3 regions of the Paenarthrobacter sp. PAE-2 genome follow, and region 3 is predicted to be linked to each of the others. Evidence: riboswitches for the same ligand, from Rfam matches in the RefSeq annotation. Region 3 holds a riboswitch; each other region holds the start of a gene.
What was found. A riboswitch is a leader RNA that binds a small molecule or an ion and turns the genes downstream of it on or off. The one in region 3 is predicted to bind thiamine pyrophosphate.
Positions count from the first base shown of each region.

Region 1: another riboswitch for thiamine pyrophosphate. It lies ahead of thiO (glycine oxidase ThiO); the one in region 3 lies ahead of thiC (phosphomethylpyrimidine synthase ThiC).
Region 2: another riboswitch for thiamine pyrophosphate. It lies ahead of thiD (bifunctional hydroxymethylpyrimidine kinase/phosphomethylpyrimidine kinase); the one in region 3 lies ahead of thiC (phosphomethylpyrimidine synthase ThiC).

Region 1 is NZ_JAPDNV010000010.1:115,599-121,071, reverse strand. Features, by position in the region: gene OCL88_RS08905 (DEAD/DEAH box helicase) at 1-849, opposite strand, end outside; gene OCL88_RS08900 (RNB domain-containing ribonuclease) at 1,164-2,621, opposite strand; gene OCL88_RS08895 (ferritin-like domain-containing protein) at 2,663-3,328, shown strand; gene thiE (thiamine phosphate synthase) at 3,325-3,987, opposite strand; TPP riboswitch at 4,015-4,132, shown strand; gene thiO (glycine oxidase ThiO) at 4,125-5,384, shown strand; gene thiS (sulfur carrier protein ThiS) at 5,381-5,473, shown strand, end outside.
Region 2 is NZ_JAPDNV010000013.1:48,340-53,812, reverse strand. Features, by position in the region: gene OCL88_RS10450 (ribonuclease E/G) at 158-3,529, shown strand; TPP riboswitch at 3,681-3,779, shown strand; gene thiD (bifunctional hydroxymethylpyrimidine kinase/phosphomethylpyrimidine kinase) at 3,770-5,290, shown strand.
Region 3 is NZ_JAPDNV010000014.1:17,688-23,160, forward strand. Features, by position in the region: gene OCL88_RS10835 (VOC family protein) at 1-45, opposite strand, end outside; gene OCL88_RS10840 (amidohydrolase family protein) at 123-1,205, opposite strand; TPP riboswitch at 1,290-1,398, shown strand; gene thiC (phosphomethylpyrimidine synthase ThiC) at 1,393-3,225, shown strand; gene OCL88_RS10850 (alpha/beta fold hydrolase) at 3,212-3,934, opposite strand; gene ffh (signal recognition particle protein) at 4,054-5,473, opposite strand, start outside.

The sequences.
Region 1 (5,473 bases), on a different contig from region 3:
CAGGATCCGGGCAACGACTTCAGTCTTGTCCATGCTGTGCGCACGGTAGATGAGCTGGCGGATATCGCGCTTGGTCAGGCCCTCGTCATTGGGGTCTGCAGCGCGGATGTGCGTGGGCTGGGTCATGTACCGGCGGGCCATGGCGATGACCGGGCCGGGCATGGTAGCCGAGAAGAGCAGCGTCTGGCGGACCGGGGGAGTGCCGGCGATGAGGGTCTCGACGTCCGGCAGGAAGCCGAGGTCGAGCATCTCGTCGGCCTCATCGAGGACTACCATCTTGACGTTCTTGAGGCTCAGGTGGCGCTGCTTGTACAGGTCGATCAGGCGTCCGGGCGTACCCACCACGATCTCCACGCCCTTCTGGAGGGCATCGATCTGCGGTTCGTAGGCACGTCCGCCGTAGATGGTGGCGATGCGGGCGTTGCGCTTGCGCGAGGCCGTCTGGAGGTCGTTGGCCACTTGGACCGCAAGCTCGCGGGTCGGGACGATGATCAGGGCCTGGGGTGCACCCTGGACGGCAAGTTTGGCGTATCCGGGGTCATCGCGGCCTTCGATCCGCTGGAGTACCGGAATGCCGAAGCCCAGGGTCTTGCCCGTTCCGGTCTTCGCCTGGCCGATGATGTCATGGCCGCCCAGGGCCACGGGAAGCGTCATGGCCTGGATCGGGAACGGGTGCGTAATTCCGGCGTCGGCGAGGGACTCGACGATGTCCGCGCGGACGTCGAAGTCGGCGAAGGACTTCTCTTCGATCTCGTGGGGGGTCTCGTCCGAGGTGATCGTTTCCTCGGGTTCGATGGTCTCGGTTCCGGTGGAGTCCGTCAGGACTTCATGGGTGTGCAATTCACTCACAGGGAGTTTCCTTATTCATTTGGGCAGGCGCTGCATGCTCAACGGCGGCAAAGCTGTACCGGAGCACGAACTGGCGCAAGCATTTCCAGTGGAAGCCGATCGCGGGCTATCTAAGTACTGGCACTGGGGACCAGCGGGCACATCTCAAGATCGCGTAGGGGCGGGCTTGTTGAGTTCAAAAATTAACTGAATCAACGACCGGGCATCCATTACTACTGTCCCAGTCTATCCTGTGCCGCACAAAAACCCCGTTGCGGCCGAAATCCCTGAGGCCCTAGCGGCCCGACACCGCGGATTCCCTGGCCCACTAGGTGTCATTCGGCCAGTTCGAACCTGATCACCCGGCCGGTGATGTCGGCCTTCACCAGGCGCACGCGCACCTGGGTTCCGGACACCAGCTCACCATCGCATCGGGCAGTGACGGCAGGTTCGGCGATCTGCACGGTGCCGTAGGGGCCATTGCCGTTGCCGTTCCCGTTGGACGGCTTGGACCCGGAAATCACCACGGCGTCGAATACCTGACCTACGTGGTTTGCCGCGAGCGCGGCTTCCACGGTGTCCAGGGCCATTCGCTCCAAGCGGCCTGCCAATGAGTCGGAAGCAGCCATGATCCCGGGCAGGTCAGGCAGCGCTTCCCGTGCCCAGGCGGGGATCTCCCGGCCGTTGCTGAGGGCTTCGCAGATCACCAGGACAAAACGGTCAATGAGCCTGCGGAGTGGAGCAGTGGTGTGCGCGTACGGGGCCCCGATGGCGGACTGGACGACGTTCTCCGGTACCTCACCGTCGAACGGGGTGTAGCCCGCGCCCCGGAACAGCATGCCGGCGGAGTGGAGGATGGCCAATTGCTTCGGATCCGAACCATCGAGGGTCCGGAGGTACTCGCCGTAGCTGATGTCGCCGTCCCACGGTTTTCCGAGGGCCTGGGTTTGGCGCTTGAAGTGCAGTAAGGAGCGCTCATCAGGGGCCGGCATGGTCCGCAGGATGCCCACCTTGCCGTCGAGCATCAATTGGGCCGCAGCCATTCCGGTCATCAGGGACATCTGGGCGTTCCAGTCCTCGATCGGCAGCGAGGGAGCAGCCACGATCCGGTAGTCGCCGTCGGTGACCTGGACGATCTCCTGTTCGGGCATGTTCAGGCTCGCCCCGCCGCGTTTGCGCTCGAGTTTGACCCGCTTCAGGCCCACTTCCTTCAGGAGCATGAGGACCTCGGGGGCGGTTCCCGCATCGATCTGCTTCTGTGCACCCTTGTAGCTGAGCTTTGCACGGCTGCGAACGGTGGCCCGCTCCACGGACATGGAGACCACTTCCGCGTTGTGGTCGAGGTCGAAGTCCCACACGAAGGCGCTGCATTCCTGCTCTGCCAGGAGGCTCCCGGCATGCTCGCTGATGACGTCCGGATGCAGCGGGACCCTTCCGTCCGGTGCGTAGAACGTTTGTCCGCGCCGCCGCGTTTCGGCGTCCAAGGCTCCGCCGGGGGCCACGAAGGACGGCACGTCGGCAATTGCGTACAGGACCTTGTAACCGGCATCGTTCCGCTGAATGAACAGCGCTTGGTCCAGATCGGTGGAAGTCGCGGGGTCTATGGTCACGAACGGCACGTCCAGCAGGCTACGGGGCGGCAACTGCAGGTTTTGAACCGCCTGGCGCGCTTCATGCTCGGCGTCGGCAGGGTAGTCGCCGGGTAGTTCCAGCTCGCTCCTCAAGGCAGCCAGGGAGGCAGCGAGCCGGTCGGAAGAATCGTCGACGTTGGGCGCTATCCGATGATGTGACACGAAAGTCAGACTAGCCCGAAAACGGCGGATAGTCTTGGACCATGGGCACGTCCACTCTTGGCGGAATTCCCGCGGACGTTCTCCCGGCAGAGCTGCTGGGAGCCATGGCCTATGGCGAATTGTCAGCGTTCGGGCGGTTGTCCGCGGACTCCCGCTTCGCCCCTACCCTCCGGGACCGGGCTACCTTTGCCAAGATCGCGGTCGGTGCATTCGGCAACTATGCGTTGATCAGCGGCCGGCTTACCGAGATGGGGCGGGACCCCGAGGACGCCATGCTTCGCTTCCAGCCGTCATTCGATCACTTCCACGAACGCACCCCGCCAGGGGACTGGTACGAGTCTGTTCTGAAGGCGTACATCATCGACACGGTGTCCTCGGACTTCTACAGGACGGTGTCCGCCTTCCTGGATGCCGGGACACAGCAATTCGTCCGGAAAGTCGCTTCTGCGGACCAAGCCACCGAGGCGTTGCGCATCCTCCTCATGCGGGCCCTGAGGGACGATCCCAGGTTGGCTTCGCGCCTTGCCCTATGGGGCCGAAGGCTGGTCGGCGAGGCCCTCACCCAGGTGCAACGGGTGGCGTTGGAGCACCCGGACCTGCGTGCCGTACTTCATGACGGACAGGCCAAGGCGGAGGTACGCCGGTTGACGGCGGAACTCGCCGATCACCACGGGCGCCGGATGACGGGCCTCGGACTGACTGCCTAGGCGTCCAGGGCTTCGAGCAGCGCTTTGGCCGCCGCCGTCGGGTCTTCTGCGTCGGTGATGGCGCGGACTACGACGACGCGGCTGGCTCCTGCCGCAACCACCTGCTCCACATTAGAAAGATCGATCCCGCCAATGGCAAACCAGGGAAGGGCGGATCCTGCGCGTTCCACAGCTTCGGCGGCATATGTGACCAAGCCCAGGCCCACTGGCGTCCGGCCCGGTTTGGTGGGTGTGGCCCAGAGGGGACCGACGCAGAAGTAGTCCAGTCCTGCACTGCCCGACGAAGCCGCAATGGCCGCGTCCACCTGATCAGGCCCATGCGTGGAGAGACCTATGGCGGTGGTGTCCCCGAGCAGCTGCCGGGCCACGGGCAGCGGGAGGTCCTTTTGGCCCACGTGGAACACGGGAGCCCCGGAAACACGGGCGATATCAGCCCGGTCGTTGACCGCCCAGAGCTTGGAATGCCGGGCGGCAACTTTGTTCAGGACCTCGAGCAACTCCAGTTCCTCGGCGGCCTCAAGGGTCTTGTCACGGAGCTGGATGATGTCCACGCCGCCTTCGAACGCGGCGTCCACAAAGTCTTCGAAATCGCCTTGCCGCCGGCGGGCATCGGTGCAGAGGTAGAGGCGGGCGTCGGTGAGGAGATCAGGCTGGGTCATGGAAACCAGAGTAGTTCCTCTAAACTGGGCACGTACTGCGGGAGCCGTGACAGCGTCATATGACCGTCCGGCTGAGAGGGCTTCAGAGCCGACCGCTTGACCTGATCCGGCTAATACCGGCGTAGGGAAGGAAACCAATGGCAGAAGCCATCCAAGCAGACGTTGCCGTCATCGGCGCAGGCGTAGTCGGCCTGGGCATCGCATACCGGATCCGGGCCACAGGCCGTTCCGTGGCCCTCATCGATCCGCGCCCCGCCAGTGGAGCAACCTTTGCAGCGGCCGGGATGCTGGCCCCCGTGAGCGAACTCCACTACCAGGAAGAAGATCTCCTGGAACTGATGCTCGAATCGTCCAGATTGTGGCCAACGTTCGTGTCCGGATTGTCCGGTACCGGCGTCACCACCGGCTACAGCACGACGTCGACGCTCGCGGTGGGTGCCGATGCCGCCGATCGACGGGCGCTCGCCGATCTGCGCTCCGTGCAACAGGCGGCGGGGCTCACAGTGGAGCCGTTGATGCTGCGGGACGCGCGGCAGCGCGAGCCGCTGCTCAGCCCCGGAATCTCATGCGCTTTCGATATCCCGGCCGACCACCAAGTGGACCCCCGCCGGCTGGCGGAGTGCATACTCGCCGGATTGGCCGCGCACACCCCGTCGGATGCCACATGGGTCCCGGGCGCAAGCAGCGGGTTCCAGCTGGCAGCGGCGGCCCGGCGGCTGCTGTGGGAGGGTGACCGCGTTGTAGGCGCTGAACTCTCCACCGGCCAAGTGGTAGCGGCAAGGGAAACCGTGCTGGCCAATGGCTTGGCGGCTGCGGCGACCGGCGGACTTCCTGAGGACCTGCACCTGCCGCTCAGGCCGGTTTACGGAGACATCCTCAGGCTCCGGGTACCGAAGGACCTGCGGCCGTTGCTGACCTCCACAGTCCGCGGAATGGTGCGGGGAGTGCCGGTGTACATCGTGCCCCGCGAGGACGGGACCGTGGTGATCGGGGCAACCCAACGCGAGGACGGGCTTTCGACGGGATCGAATGCGGTGTCTGCCGGCGGCGTGTACCAGCTGCTTCGGGACGCCCAGGTCCTGGTCCCCGCAGTCGGTGAGCTGGAACTCATCGAAGTGACAGCCCGGGCACGGCCGGGAACACCGGACAACGCCCCGCTCCTGGGGCGGGTGGGTGCGCCGGACGGCGCCGTCCGGGGCCTGATCATAGCCACGGGTTTCTTCCGCCACGGCGTACTCCTGACCCCCATAGCCGCACAGATCGTGGCCGGCTTGCTCGACGGTTCCGCGGATGACCGGTGGGTCCGGTTCCGTCCGGATCGTTTTTCTCCGCAAGGCGCCCTCGCCGGGCGCGGCATTCCAACACCATCCATCGCTTCCACCAAGGAAACAGCATGAACATCACACTCAATGGCGCCCGGCACACCGTGGCCGATGGCGCATCCGTCAGCACCCTGGTCACGTCCGTTACGGGCCGCATCCTCGAC
Region 2 (5,473 bases), on a different contig from region 3:
AACCAAGGCACTGGCCTTCCAGGGCTGCCGCACCCCAAGGATGGTGCGAACCGGAAGGCATACTACTGACTTCTGTCAACGCCTGCGGGTTTTGACAATATTTGCCCCATTGGGTGCCGGATGTGGCGGCGCTTCCGGGGCAGGAGTGTTGCCACATATGGATAATGACCAGGTTGTAGCCGTAAATGATGGGGCGGAACCCGCGGAAGCAGCGGAGGCGCCCAAGAAAACCACCCGCGCCAGGACCGCCCGCGCGCCCCGCAAGACTGCCGCCAAGGCAGCTGCCGACAGTGCGGCAGAGCCGGTGACCGCCGAAGAAGCTGCCGATGCCGCTGCGGCTGTCCAGGCCCCCGATGCCGCTGCCGGCGCACCGGCTACTGAAGAACCAGCTGCGCAGGCTCCGGCACGTCGAAGCCGTGCCCGCAAGAAGGTTGAGCCTGCTGAGCCCCTTCCCGGCTTCGATGGGACCCCTGCGCCGGACGCGCAGGCAGAGACCACAGAACCGGCAGTGGCCACAGAACCGGCAGGATCTTCCGCTGAGGCCGCAGACGCAGCAGCAACCGCCGCTGAGCCCGCAGAAGCGCAAGCCGAGGCTGCACCGGAAAAGCCGGTCCGCCGTCGTCGTACTGCAAAAGCAAAGGTTGAAGCTCAGCAGGCCGAAAGCGCCGAAGCCGCTGCCGAAGCCACAGCCGGTGCCGCGGATGCAGAGCCCGTCGCAGAAACCAGCCAGGAAGCTCCGGCCGCAACAGCGGAGGAGCAGGCTGAAACGGACGCTGCCGGTTCGTCCTCCTTGTTCCTTGAGCCGGTCTCCATCACCTCGATGATCTTCCAGGCGCCCGACCTCAGTGCTGTTGTCCGCCCGGCCGAAGAAAAAGACGCCGAGGCCGACGATGAAACCGAGGCCAGCGGTGAAGCTGAGTCGGAAGATGCCGGCAGCCGCCGCCGCCGCCGCAGCCGGGGACGCCGCGGACGCCGCGGCAACGAACGCGATGACAACGATGCCGAGGGCAGCAGCGAAACCGAAGACGACGAAGCTCCGGCTGCGGAGGCCTTGGAAGAGGGCGTCACTTCGCGCCGTCGCCGTCGGCGCCGTCGGGGGGACCAGGACCTCGAACTGACCGGCGGATCGGATGACGATCCGCCCAACACGGTCACCCGGGTCCGGGCGCCCCGCCCCATCACCGAGACCGCTGCCTCCAACCGGGTGGCGAGCGTCAAGGGTTCAACCAGGCTCGAAGCCAAGAAGCAGCGACGCCGCGAATCGCGCGAAACCGGTCGCCGCCGCCAGGTCATCACCGAGGCCGAGTTCCTGGCGCGTCGTGAGTCCGTCGACCGCCAGATGATCGTCCGCCAGCGCGATGACAGAATCCAGATCGGCGTCCTGGAAGACGGCGTGCTGGCTGAACACTTTGTTTCCAAGACCCAGCAGGACTCCCTCATCGGAAACGTCTACCTGGGCAAAGTACAGAACGTCCTGCCGTCCATGGAGGCAGCGTTCGTCGACATTGGACGCGGCCGCAATGCGGTGCTCTATGCCGGCGAGGTGAACTGGGACGCGGTGAACCTTGAGGGCCAACCGCGCCGGATCGAGAACGCGCTCAAGTCCGGAGACTCCGTCCTGGTGCAGGTCACCAAGGACCCCGTGGGTCACAAGGGTGCGCGCCTGACCAGCCAGATCTCCCTGCCTGGCCGCTACCTCGTCTATGTCCCGGGCGGTTCCATGACCGGAATCTCCCGGAAACTGCCCGACGTCGAACGGAACCGCCTCAAGCGGATCCTGAAGGACCGTTTGCCGGAGAACGCCGGCGTGATTGTCCGCACGGCCGCCGAAGGCGCGTCGGAAGAGGAACTGACCCACGACATCAACCGCCTCCGGGCGCAGTGGGAAGGCATCGAGAGCCAAGCATCCTCAACCAAGGTCCTTGCCCCGGAACTGCTGTACGGCGAACCGGACCTCACCATCAAGGTGGTTCGGGACGTCTTCAACGAGGACTTCTCCAAGCTGATTGTTTCCGGCGACGAAGCCTGGGACACCATTGAGGCCTACGTTACGTACGTTGCGCCTGACCTGGTGGGTCGCTTGGAAAAGTGGACCAAGGACCAGGACATCTTTGCTGCCTGGCGCATTGACGAACAAATCCACAAGGCTCTGGAACGCAAGGTCTTCCTGCCGTCCGGCGGCTCTTTGGTGATCGACCGTACCGAGGCCATGACTGTCGTGGACGTCAACACCGGCAAGTTCACCGGCAGCGGCGGCAACTTGGAAGAGACCGTCACCAAGAACAATCTGGAAGCGGCCGAAGAGGTAGTTCGCCAGCTCCGCCTCCGTGACATCGGCGGCATCATCGTCATCGACTTCATCGATATGGTCCTGGAGTCCAACAGGGACTTGGTGCTGCGCCGGCTGGTGGAGTGCCTTGGCCGCGACCGCACCAAGCACCAGGTGGCGGAGGTGACGTCCCTGGGCCTCGTCCAGATGACGCGCAAGCGCATGGGCACAGGCTTGCTGGAGGTCTTCGGTGAGCAATGCGAGCACTGTGCCGGCCGCGGCGTGGTGACGCACGACGAGCCCGTGGAGCACCGCCGCGCGAATGTGGTGGCTGCCGAGCAGCACCGGTCCCACACCGAAGCACAGCAGCCGTCCCAGCGCAGTGAGCGTAAGCGTCGCCGCGGCAAGGGGGGCAACCAGGCACCGGAAGCTACGACGCCGGTCCAGCCGGCCGCTGCCCCGACGGCACCCGCTCCGGCTGAGTCCGTGGATCCCGCCCAGAAAGCCAAGGCAGAGGCTACCCGGGCCGCATTGGCGACGATCGCCGCTGCTGCGCACGCTGCACACCTGCACGATGACGAGGTGCACCGCGCCGAGGAAGCAGCCCGCGCCGCCGGTAAGGCGGAAGCAGGCCAGTCGGGTCCCGCCCAGGCGGATCCTGCCCGGAAGGCTCCTGCGCAGTCGGCTCCTGCCCAAGGGGATGCCGCCCAGGCCCCTGAGCAGGGCGGGCAGACGCAGGGCTCCACCCCGGCAGAAACTGCGGCCAGGGAGGGCCGTCCGGCTCCGGTACTGCGCTTCGGCGGAGAGGAAGTGGCTCTGCCTTTCGTGGAGCATCACGACGAACCTGCCAAGAAGCCTGCCATGAGCCTGGATCTGCTGGCTGAGGCCTTCTCGCACTTGGGTGGCACACCTGAGGTTGTCCCCGGGTCTGAGGTTGCCGGGTCTGGGCAGGACGCGCCCGGGAATGTTGAATCTGCTGAGGCTCCCGGGAGCGCCGACCCCTTGGCAGTCACGTCCGCTGGTACCGAACCCGTGGAGTCCCGGTCCGGCGCCCGTGGCCGGCGCGGCAGGCGGAACCGCAGCGCCAGCAGGGCCCAGGGCGCTGCCAACGAGACCAACGTTGAGCACCACGACGTTCGGGCCGCCACAGGTGGCGGGACCTCGCACGAAGCGAAGGCGCCGGCTGAGCCGGCAAAGAAGCCAACTGCAGCATCGGAGCCGATCATCCTGGGGGTGGGTGTTCCGGCGTCGGAGCTGTAAACAGGCACTGAAGACACAGGTGGAACGAAGGCCGCGCAGCGCATGCTGTGCGGCCTTCGTCGTGCAACGGGTCATCATCCGCCCGCTGGGGTCATATCCAGGCCGTTAGCCGCCGGGGTTCCCGGCGTGAGGGGCTTCCGGGCTAGGCTAGGACACTGACACGGGGTGCCGGGCATTGGGCCGGGCTGAGATCCAGACCCGTTGAACCTGTCCGGTTAGCACCGGCGAAGGGATGTCTCCATGACTTCAATGTCGTCTTCTGCTGTTTATCCGTTGCCAGCGGTCATCCGTACACATCCGAGGGTGTTGAGCATTGCTGGTTCGGACCCCTCCGGCGGGGCGGGGATCCAAGCGGACCTTAAAAGCATTGCTGCGCACGGCGGCTACGGTATGGCCGCCATCACCGCGCTGACGGCCCAGAACACGCGGGGCGTCAGCGGTGTGCATGTGCCGCCGGTGGAATTCCTCCGCCAGCAGTTGGAAACCGTCAGCAGCGACGTCGCTATCGACGCCGTGAAGATCGGGATGCTCGGTGATGCCGCCGTCATCAACGAGGTCCGGACCTGGCTTGCCAAGGTACGTCCCGCCGTCGTGGTCCTGGACCCGGTGATGGTGGCCACCAGCGGTGACCGGCTGCTGCGGGAATCAGCCGAGGCAGCGTTGCGTGACCTTCTGCCGATGGCGGACCTCATTACACCCAACCTTCCGGAACTGGCCATGCTGCTGGGGGAACCCGAAGCGGAGGACTGGCCTGCGGCGCTGGACCAGGGCAAACGGTTGGCCGGGGAGTGCGGCAATACGGTGCTGGTCAAGGGAGGCCACTTGCCGGGGGCGCAGTGTCCGGATGCGCTTATCAATACCAGCGGTTTGCTGCGTCAGGACGTGATCGAAGTCGGGGGCCCGCGCGTTCAGACACGGAACAGCCACGGCACCGGCTGCTCGTTGTCCTCGGCCCTGGCCACTGTCCAGGCAAGAACAGGAGATTGGGAGGCGTCCCTGCGCGAAGTCAAGCCCTGGTTGCGCGAGGCGCTGATGAGGGCTGACGACCTTGAAGTGGGCCAGGGGAGCGGTCCGATCCACCATTTCCACCACCTCGGGGAATCATCCCGGCCCGGAGCCTTCGCTGCTCTCCTGTGGAAGGAAGCCGCTGTGGAGCTGGAAGCCATCCACGGGCTTGCCTTCATACGGGACTTGGGGTCCGGGGAGTTGCCGGAGTCCGAGTTCAGCTACTACCTGGCACAGGACGCCCTTTACCTCAACGGGTATTCCAGGGTGCTTGCCCGGGCGGGTGCCCTCGCTCCGACGGAAGAAGAGCAGCTGTTCTGGGCCCGGGGTTCCCAACAGTGCCTGGACGTGGAATCCGAATTGCACCGGAATTGGCTGAGCGGCCGTGAAGCGACGACGCAGAGCGGCCCCGTCACCAAGGCCTATGTGGACCATCTGGTGGCGTCATCTGCTTCGGGAAGCTACGGCGTCCTGCTTGCTGCGGTCCTGCCCTGCTACTGGCTGTATGCGGAAGTGGGGCAGCAATTGCATGCCAACTTCGTCCAAGCCGGTTCCCCGGAGAACCATCCCTACGCGGATTGGCTGAGGACCTATGCAGACGAGGATTTTGCGGAGGCGACGAGGAAGGCGATTGCTCTCACGGATGCCGCAGCAGCTGCGGCATCCGGCCGTGAACGGGCTGCCATGAAGGAAGCCTTCGTCCAGTCATGCCGCTACGAGACCGCGTTCTTTGATGCGCCAAGACTGCATTCGTAACCCGGACTCCGCGCGTCGGATGGGAAATCAACGGCAAGGCCACGTAGAGGCTGTAAGCTGTATGGGCACGGTGCCGGGAACGTCCGTTCCTACTGGTGACAAGCGTCACGTGGTGGCTTCCGGACCCGGCCTCATTTGCAGCTGAAGGTCAAACTAGCGTAATCTTGATCTTCGGTGCTTACG
Region 3 (5,473 bases):
GGTGAGTTCGGCTGGCAGGAGGTCCTGGCTGGATGGCGTGGTCATGTGATGCTCCCGGTAGTTCGGCGGCCGCCTTTCGGCACGTTCTACCTTACTAAATTACTTGAAGCTTCAATTTATTCCTAACGGACGATGGTGCCCCGCAGAACCACGTGGCTAAGTTCACGCACGGTAGTCAGGGCGCGGCGGGGATCCTCCCTGCAAAGCACGACGTCGGCACTCGCTCCTTCGCTGACGCCCTCGGCTCCCAGCCACCTCCGGGCGCCCCACGCAGCAGCCTCGAGGACCGCTGAAGGCGGCAGGCCGGCGTCGTGCAGTTCCTGCATCTCGTCGGCTATGCGGCCATGCTTGATGACGCTCCCGGCATCAGTGCCGGCATAGATGGAAACACCGGCTTCATAGGCTTCGAGGACCCGTTCGCGCCGGCGCTCCCACAATGCGGTCATGTGCTGCGCGTAGTCGGGAAACTTGGGCCCGGCCTGGGCCGCGATATCGGGGAACGTGGCAATGTTGACCAAGGTGGGAACGATCGGGACACCCTGTTCCACAAGCCGCGGGATGTGCCGCGGCAGGAGCCCGGTGGCATGCTCGATGCAGTCAATGCCGGCATCGAGCACGTCATCCAAGGTTTCTTCCGCGAAGCAATGCGCTGTTACCCGTGCGCCCTCGTCGTGGGCTGCAGCGATGGCATCCTTGACCACCGCCGCCGGAAAAGAAGGTGCCAGGTCTCCGACGCCGCGGTCGATCCAGTCGCCAACCAGCTTGACCCAACCGTCGCCGTCGCGCGCTTCCTTTCGTACGGTTTCCACCAGCTGTTCCGGCTCCACTTCGTGGCCGAGGCCACGCAGGTAGCGCCGGCTCCTCGCAATGTGCCGCCCCGCCCGGATCAGCCTGGGCAGGTCCGTACGCTGCTGGACCCACCTCGTATTGGCCGGGGAGCCGGCATCCCGGACCAGCAACGTCCCGGCGGACAAATCGGTACGGGCCTGCTCCAGGGTAGTGGCCTCATCCACCGCCCCACCGGCTCCCAGGCCGATGTGGCAATGTGCATCAACGAATCCGGGCAGGACCCAGCCCTCCAGCACGGTATCCGGGGCCGTTTCGGGACGGCTGAAGGTCAGGCGGCCGTCCACGGACCACAGGCCCCGGCGTTCCTCATGCGCGGAAACCAGCACCGGACCGCTGAATTCAATGATGTTCGGCATGGCAGAAGCTTAGTGCCGGCGGCCTCAGTCCGGATCCGGACCGCATATGACTGGGAGCACCCGCCGCAGCTGTGGTAGCTTCGTCCCTGACCACACGGGAGCCCCTGCAGGGGCTGAGAAAAGGACTGAAGCAGTCTGCGACCGTTGAACCTGTCCGGGTAATGCCGGCGAAGGAAGTGAGTAATCCTTGAGCACCACAGAAACACAGCACAGCCCTGCCCAAAACCTGACTGCTGCCGGTGGGGACGCCGTCACGCAGTCGCTGAAATCCCACTCGCTTGCCTGGGTGGAGGACCCTGGCCACGGCATCCGCGTCCCGGTGACCGAGATTGCCTTGGAGCCCTCCCCCAACGGGAAGGCCAACGATCCCCTGAGGGTGTACCGCACGGCAGGGCCGGGCAGCGATCCCGTCGTCGGGCTTGAACCCTTCAGGGCGGCATGGATCCAGGCGCGCGGCGATACGGAAAGCTACACGGGCCGGGAACGCAACCTGCTCGACGACGGCAAGTCAGCCGTGCGCCGCGGTGCGGCTTCAGCGGAATGGAAGGGCGCGCAGCCCGTGCCCCGCCGCGCCGTCGACGGCAAAAGGGTCACCCAGATGCACTATGCCCGGCAGGGCGTGGTCACCCCGGAGATGCGCTTTGTGGCCTTGCGGGAGAACTGCGACGTTGAACTGGTCCGCAGCGAGGTGGCCGCCGGCCGCGCCATCATCCCCAGCAACATCAACCACCCCGAGTCCGAGCCCATGATCATCGGCAAGGCATTCCTGGTGAAGATCAACGCCAACATCGGGAACTCAGCCGTGACGAGCTCGATCGCCGAGGAAGTGGACAAGCTGCAGTGGGCCACCCAGTGGGGAGCGGACACCGTCATGGACCTCTCCACAGGAGATGACATCCACACCACCCGTGAATGGATCATCCGGAACTCCCCCGTTCCCATCGGCACCGTCCCCATCTACCAGGCCCTGGAGAAGGTCAACGGCGAGGCGAACAAGCTGACGTGGGAAATATTCCGGGACACCGTGATCGAACAATGCGAACAGGGTGTGGACTATATGACCATCCACGCCGGCGTCCTGCTCCGGTACGTGCCGCTGACAGCCAACCGGGTGACCGGAATTGTTTCCCGCGGCGGCTCCATCATGGCCGGCTGGTGCCTTGCCCACCACCAGGAAAACTTCCTCTACACGCATTTCGACGAACTGTGCGAAATCTTCGCCAAGTATGACGTTGCCTTCTCTCTCGGAGATGGACTGCGGCCCGGCGCCACCGCGGACGCCAATGATGCCGCACAGTTCGCGGAACTGGATACCTTGGCGGAGCTGACGGAGCGGGCCTGGGAGTACGACGTCCAGGTCATGGTCGAAGGCCCGGGCCACATTCCGTTCCATTTGGTGCGGGAGAACGTGGAAAGGCAACAGCGGTTGTGCAAGGGCGCGCCGTTCTACACCCTGGGCCCGTTGGTGACTGACGTCGCGCCAGGCTACGACCACATCACCTCGGCCATCGGTGCTACGGAAATCGCCAGGTACGGCACAGCGATGCTTTGCTACGTGACCCCCAAGGAACATCTGGGGCTGCCGAACAAGGACGACGTCAAAACCGGAGTCATCACGTACAAGATTGCAGCCCACGCCGCAGACCTGGCCAAGGGCCACCCCGGCGCGCACGAACGCGACGACGCGCTGTCCAAAGCGCGGTTCGAGTTCAGGTGGAGGGACCAGTTCGCGCTCTCACTGGACCCGGTGACAGCGGAGTCCTTCCACGATGAGACGCTTCCCGCTGAACCCGCCAAGACCGCGCACTTCTGTTCCATGTGCGGGCCGAAGTTCTGCTCCATGCGCATCAGCCAGGACATCCGCGATGAATACGGTTCCGCCGAGGCCCAGGCGGCCATAGCGGAGATGTACAACGGAATGCGCGAAAAGAGCGAGGAGTTCCTGGCAACCGGAGGCAAGGTCTACCTGCCCGAACTCCAGATGCCGGCCCGCGGTGAACAGCGGCTCACGACGCCCTGACCGACATACCCCGCCCGACGTCGGCAATGAAGGACCGGATGAACCGGTCGCCGTCCGCGGAGTCCTGGGGACGGTGCCCTCCTGCAGCTACGCGGTGGAGGGCACCGGTATCCCTCAAATACCCGGCAATTTCCTCGTACAACGGCTCCCAGCCACCGGTCAGCACCAGCGTGGGAACACCGGGCACAATGTGCAGGGGCACTTCCCACGGCGGGGCCTGCAACCTCAAACGCCGGGCTGAGCGCCGCGCTTCCGGTGTCTGCAGGCCGCCCGCCTCCGCAGCGTAGGCCCGCCGGAAATACTCACGCTCATAGTCGGCGTCGCCGAGTTGGCTACGGACATCGAACAAGGGCTGCATCAGGGCGCGGTGCGACGCCGTAGCGGGAAGTTCGGCCGTCAAGGACAAGCACGCCGGTTCCACCAAGGACAACGAAAACACCAGGTCCGGGCGCTCCACCGCGGCAAGCATGGCGGAAATGGCACCCTGTTCGTGGGCAACCACGTGTCCCCCGCCCGAGTCGGCCAGCGCGTCAACAAGGATGGCCACATCCGCGGAAATGTCCGACTCAAGGGGCTCGGCCACGGGATCGAAACCGTGCCGCCTCAGAAAGAGGCAGTCATACCGCAGGGCAAGGCCATGCTGTTTTGGCCAGGCCGCAGCGCCGAAACTGCCCAGGCCGTGGACAAAAACTACGCGCTGTTTGTGCATTGGACCAGCCTATGCGAGGGCTGCGACATCACGGGAGGACGACGGCGCATGCCGGGCTGACCGGAGGCCTGGGCATCCTTGGTGGGGCCTCACTTCCCTGGGCTCTATTTGCCTGGGCTTTATTTACCCAGGAACTTGTCGAAGCCCTTGGGCAGGTTCAACGAGGACGGATCGAAGTCAGCGGCGCCCTGGCCGAACGCTGCACCCTTGGGAGCAGCCGCGGCAGCTGCGCGCTTGGCCTCTGCCTCGCGCAACTCCTGCGCAGCCTTGGCGGGGTTGCCCGAACGCGCCTTCTTCTTGGGGGCGTTCTTGCCTCCCTTGCGGCCGCCGCCGGGTCCACCCAGGCCGGGCATTCCCGGCATACCGGGCATACCGCCGCCCTGCGCCATCTTCTTCATCATCTTCTGAGCCTGGGCGAACCGCTCCAGCAGGCCGTTGACCTCGGAGACGTGGACGCCGGAGCCTTTGGCGATACGGGCACGGCGGGAACCGTTGATGATCTTGGGAGCCACACGCTCATGCGGGGTCATGGACCGGACAATCGCCTCAACGCGGTCAATTTCCCGTTCGTCGAAGTTCTCCAGCTGCTGCCGGATGTTTTGCGCACCCGGCATCATCATGAGCATCTTCTTCATGGAGCCCATGTTGCGGATCTGCTGCATCTGGGCCAGGAAGTCGTCCAGCGTGAAGTCCTCCTGGTCGGCGAACTTCTTCGCCATCCGGGCGGCTTCTTCCTTGTCCCAGGCCTTCTCAGCCTGTTCGATCAAGGTCAGGACATCGCCCATGTCCAGGATGCGCGAGGCCATGCGGTCCGGGTGGAACAACTCGAAATCGTCGAGCCCTTCACCCGTGGAAGCGAACATGACCGGTTTGCCCGTCACGGACGCTACGGACAGCGCGGCACCACCGCGGGCGTCGCCGTCGAGCTTGGACAGGACGATGCCGGTGAAGTTGACGCCTTCATCGAAGGCCATTGCCGTATTCACGGCGTCCTGGCCGATCATGGCGTCAATGACGAAGAGGACTTCGTTCGGGATGATGGCCTGGCGGATGCGCCGGGCCTGGTCCATCATCTCGGCGTCGACGCCGAGGCGGCCGGCGGTGTCAACGATCACGACGTCGTGAAGCTTCTGGCGGGCTTCCTCCACGCCGGCCTTTGCCACGGCCACGGGATCGCCTGCCGGGTGTTCAAGTTCAGAGGTGGCGCCCGGGTGCGGAGCAAACACCGGAACGCCTGCGCGCTGGCCCACCACCTGGAGCTGGGTGACGGCGTTGGGCCGCTGCAGGTCACAGGCAACGAGCATGGGGCTGTGGCCTTGGGACTTAAGCCACTTGGACAGCTTGCCCGCGAGGGTCGTCTTACCCGCGCCCTGGAGGCCGGCCAGCATGATGATGGTGGGGCCGGTCTTGGCCAACCTGATGCGCCGCGTTTCACCGCCGAGGATCTCCACGAGTTCCTCGTTGACGATCTTCACGATCTGCTGGCTCGGGTTCAGCGCCCCGGAAACTTCGGCGCCGAGCGCACGCTCGCGGATCCGC